Regions from separate parts of the Paenibacillus sp. P13VS genome, predicted to be linked through region 2. Evidence: riboswitches for the same ligand, from Rfam matches in the RefSeq annotation. Region 2 holds a riboswitch; the other holds the start of a gene.

Region 1 (2,403 bases), on a different contig from region 2:
GATGCACAGGAAGTGGTGTTTATCCGTCAAGTCATGAACCTGTCCGAGTCACAGTATGGCGCATTGATGAGTGTTACTGGAGCTGGATACATGGCGGGTTCTCTGCTGGTGTGGTTGTTCGCCAAACATTTGTCCATCCGTCACATGATGGGCGGGGGCGTGCTCTTGGTCGCGCTTGGCTATTTCCTGTTCGCTCGTTCGTTTTCGTTCGAGCTTGCCGCATTCGCCTTTATTCTGCTTGGGTTGTGTTCGGCGCCGGCAAACACGGGACTGGTCACCTTTTATCAGAATAATATACCGGTAGACTTGATGGGGCGAATGAGCAGCGTACTTGGACTCATGCTGAGCGCATTGCAGGTCATTTCGATTTTGGTCATGGGTGTAGTTGCCGAAGTGATCTCTCTTCGAACGGTATATACGGTCGTTTCGGCCGTTCTGATGCTCGGTGCCCTTCTGTTGTGGCTTACGAGCTGGCTTCCTTCAAGACAGTCATATTATAAGGATCACAGCTCATCATCAAAATCTCTCCATAGCTAGTCTATATCCTATTGAAAACTGAACGATTCCGTGGAAGGCTGCATATAATATTAGTGGAATTTTGCCAAGATGATAATGATGCGTTACTTTTGTTGACATTACGTGTGTTGCATATTAATCTGTTATATGAATGATCAATCTCATAAGTACAACGTTTGATATGTGTTCAAGCGAATATATACGATACAGCGGATGAAAACGAGCGGGAGAGACCTGGGTAGGCCAATGGTTTCAGTAGGCTGCCAGGCACCGAAGGAGCAAGCTGCTGCGCACCCGGCGCAGGTGGTTAATCTCTCAGGTAAATGTACCATCGTTGGACGCAGCTCTGGAGAGTGCGCGAATGCGCCACCCAAGGGGTATATGATGAGAAGGGTACCCCATGGGGCGGCCTCTGATCATGAAACTCTCAGGTAACGAGGACAGAGAGAGGGCCTAAGGCCTTCTACTGTCCTTTTTTGATGTCATCATTCAGTAATTAAGGAACATTATGGTGCATGTCTGGATGGATATGACAATATGGAGGGGTGCAGGATGCGATTTAAAGATGTTTTTTCAATTATTGGTCCGTCGATGACGGGCCCTTCAAGTTCACATACAGCTGGGGCAGCGAGACTGGGGAGAATTGCAAGGCAGTGGCTGGGGTGTACGCCTGAACGTGCCAAGCTGACACTGTACGGCTCATTTGCCGATACGTATCAAGGTCACGGTACGGATCTGGCGTTAATTGGTGGTTTGCTTGACTATGTCACGGATGATCCGCGGATACCAGACGCCGAGAAATATGCTGAAGAAGCGGGCATGGAGGTGGAGTTCTACACGAGTGGACTGCCTGCTCCGCATCCGAATACGGTCAAAATTGAATTGTGGCACGGTGAGCGTCAATGTTCACTCGTTGGTGCTTCGATTGGCGGCGGCAGTGTGTCGGTGCATGCGCTTAATGATTTTCGGGTACAGATCAGTGGGGAATTCCCCACACTCGTTCTGCGTCATGCGGACAAGGCAGGGGTGCTTGCTTCCGTGACGTCTACAATAAGCTCCTCAGGGGTTAACATCGGTTATATGCAGGTAGACCGGAAAGCCCGGGATGGAGAAGCGCTAACAGCGATGGAAATGGACGGAGCACCAAGTGCCGAGATGCTGGAACGCCTGCGTTCACTGGATCATGTGCTGGATATTCGCGTCATTGATTTGAAGAGAGGGGTTGATTCGGATGCGGTTTAAGCACTTGCATGAGCTGAATACAATCTGTACGGCTGAATCCAAAACCATTGCCCGGCTAATGATCGAGGAGCAGGTTCAGGAGACGAATACGCCGGAAGCTGACGTTGTGCGGCAGATGTCGGAATATTATCAGGTGATGAAAGAGGCTGTACGGAAAGGGCTGACGGAGGACACCACTTCGCGCAGTGGCTTGACTGGCGGAGACGGCAAAAAGATGGCCGAATATATTCGCCAGGGCGAGACGTGCTCAGGTGACGCTTCCGCACTGGCAATGGCCTATGCCCTGTGTGTATCTGAAGTCAACGCATCGATGGGGCGGATTGTGGCTACACCGACGGCTGGTTCTTGCGGGATTATCCCTGGTGTATTCATCAGCTCCCAGGAGCGATTCGGATGGAGTGATGAGCATCTGGTGAACGGCTTATTCTGTGCAGGTGCAATTGGATATGTCATTGCCAATAACTCATTTATTTCAGGTGCAGAGGGTGGCTGTCAGGCAGAAGTCGGTTCGGCAATCGGCATGGCTGCCGGTGCAATGGTAGAGCTGCGCGGAGGGACGCCGGAGCAGGTCGTTCATGCCGTAGGTCTCGCGTTAAAAAATACACTGGGCCTCATCTGCGATCCGGTTGCAGGGCTTGTTGAAAT
Region 2 (2,403 bases):
GTCTTCACGGATTCAATCGTACCAATGCTGTCTTCTGCTTTTACATCCGATTCAAGGTCAGGCAATTCCACAAACACAATGTCACCCAGCTGATGCTGCGCGAACTCGGTAATGCCGATCCGTACAGTATCCTCCCCTACGGTTTGCACCCACTCGTGCTCTTCACTGTACAGGAAATCACTTTTCAATTCGCTCATCGATATCCGCCTCGCTTTTCATTAATGAGTGCATGCGTCCTTCGGCCAACCTTTTTCCCAGAACATAGCGTAAGATATTTTGGATTGAAATGTCAAGATACCTCACAAATTATTTGATTTTTGATGATTACCGCCTGTAACGCAAACACCCTCACTCTACATATAATGGGTAATATTAGAATAGTAAGCGCACTCTTTTTATATACACGAACAATAAGTTAAGATCACTAAATATTATTCGGTTTTTTATCAATTTCTGTGATATCGTTCTTGACATCGATAGGGGATTCACGTTTTAATGAGAGAGTAAATGTTAATCGTTGTGTGCATCACCCGCGGATGAATGTAAAGGGAGAGATTACCCGTGACGCCCAACTCTTGGATGCATGCGGTAACGCCGAAGGAGTAAACCACCCGACAAGCGGGAGGTGAATCTCTCAGGCAAAAGGACTTTTACGGGACGCAACTCTGGAGAGCATCTATTCGCCCGGTAGGGGCGTTTTGATCACCCAAGGGGAAACCTGCTGCAACCTATTGGCGGGGTAACTCTCAGGTACCAAGGACAGAGCCTAAGAATACAGCGTGCTTCTGGCATGCCGGTTCTTTGGCCTGTCCTTTTCCTTTTTCCCAAAAAAAACGAAATTCAGGATCGAACCGGCGCTGTCATTAGCAGCCTTAACCATACTTATCCAAGAAAAGAATGCATCATTCATGTTATACACTCGGCCCGGTAGCGGCCATAACGAGGTGATTTGATGTCCGATTTGCTTAGAACTCCACTTTATCCACTTTATCAGCAATATGAAGGTGTACGGTGCATCGATTTTGGAGGCTGGGAGCTTCCGGTGCAATTCATTGGAATTCAGAAGGAACATGAAGCGGTGCGCGAACGGGCTGGACTGTTCGATGTATCCCACATGGGTGAATTCACGGTGCAGGGTGAACAGGCCGAAGCATTTTTGCAGAAACTGACGACCAACGACGTAACTACACTGGTTCCCGGCCAGGCACAATACACATTAATGTGTTACCCGGACGGTGGCCTAGTGGACGATCTGCTCGTATACAAGCTGGAAGATCATCATTATATGCTCGTCGTGAATGCCTCCAATATCGACAAGGACTGGGCATGGCTGCAGGAACACATGGTCCCTGGGGTGAGCATGACGAATGACTCCGCGGAAACAGCTCTGCTGGCTCTACAGGGCCCGCTTGCTGCAGACATCATCGGAAAAGTTACAGATACCGACGTATCTGTAATCGAGCCTTTCCGTTTTGTACAGAATGCTGAGGTCTGTGGTGTAAAACTGCTGCTGTCCCGCACCGGTTATACCGGAGAAGACGGCTTCGAACTATACGTACAGGCAGATCAGGCCCCTGCGGTCTGGAACGGATTGATGGAGGCGGGAGCTGACCACGGACTGGTTCCGGCTGGACTTGGTGCACGGGATACCCTTCGATTCGAAGCGAAACTGCCCCTCTACGGACAGGAATTATCGCCGACCATTTCACCGCTGGAAGCAGGCGTTGGCATGTTTGTGAAGCTGAATGCCGGACCTTTTATCGGACACGAAGCGTTATTGCAGCAAAAGAATGATGGACCTGCCCGCAAACTCGTCGGCATTGAAGTACTGGAACGCGGGATTCCACGTCCCCACTATCCCATCTACGCCGAAGGCGTGCAGATCGGGGAAGTAACAACCGGTACACAGTCCCCTACGCTGAAGCGCAATCTGGGGCTCGCCTTGATTAACAGCCAATATGCTGCACTCGGCACCCCGCTCGAGATTGAGATTCGCGGCAAAAAGCTGAAAGCCGAAGTTGTGAAGACCCCTTTTCATAAACGGACACGTACGTCAAAGACACCTACCCAAGGAGCTGAGCAAGCATGAGCAAGCACCGCTATATTCCCATGACTGAACAGGATCAGAGCGCCATGCTCGCAACCATCGGTGTGGACACGATTGAAGATCTGTTCCAGGACATTCCGCAGGAGATTCGTTATCAAGGCGAGCTGCCTGTCTCCTCCAAACTGGATGAATACGCACTGACGCGTCATATGTCCAAGCAAGCCGGCGCGAATGCCAATTTTGAGACACACGCCAGTTTCCTGGGCGCAGGCATATACGATCATCATATCCCTTCCGTGATTAATCACGTCATTTCCCGTTCCGAGTTCTATACCGCCTATACGCCATATCAGCCC

Evidence for each region. Region 2 has a riboswitch for glycine ahead of gcvT (glycine cleavage system aminomethyltransferase GcvT). Riboswitches for the same ligand answer to the same signal wherever they lie in the genome.
Region 1: linked by a shared signal. The riboswitch ahead of sdaAB (L-serine ammonia-lyase, iron-sulfur-dependent subunit beta) and the one ahead of gcvT (glycine cleavage system aminomethyltransferase GcvT) in region 2 are both predicted to bind glycine.

The regions. Positions count from the first base shown of each region.
Region 1 covers NZ_WYEV01000011.1:16,219-18,621, reverse strand. Annotated here, with positions in the region: gene GUA98_RS23105 (MFS transporter) at 1-537, shown strand, start outside; glycine riboswitch at 731-856, shown strand; gene sdaAB (L-serine ammonia-lyase, iron-sulfur-dependent subunit beta) at 1,069-1,758, shown strand; gene sdaAA (L-serine ammonia-lyase, iron-sulfur-dependent, subunit alpha) at 1,748-2,403, shown strand, end outside.
Region 2 covers NZ_WYEV01000012.1:88,095-90,497, reverse strand. Annotated here, with positions in the region: gene gcvH (glycine cleavage system protein GcvH) at 1-197, opposite strand, end outside; glycine riboswitch at 537-660, shown strand; gene gcvT (glycine cleavage system aminomethyltransferase GcvT) at 953-2,089, shown strand; gene gcvPA (aminomethyl-transferring glycine dehydrogenase subunit GcvPA) at 2,086-2,403, shown strand, end outside.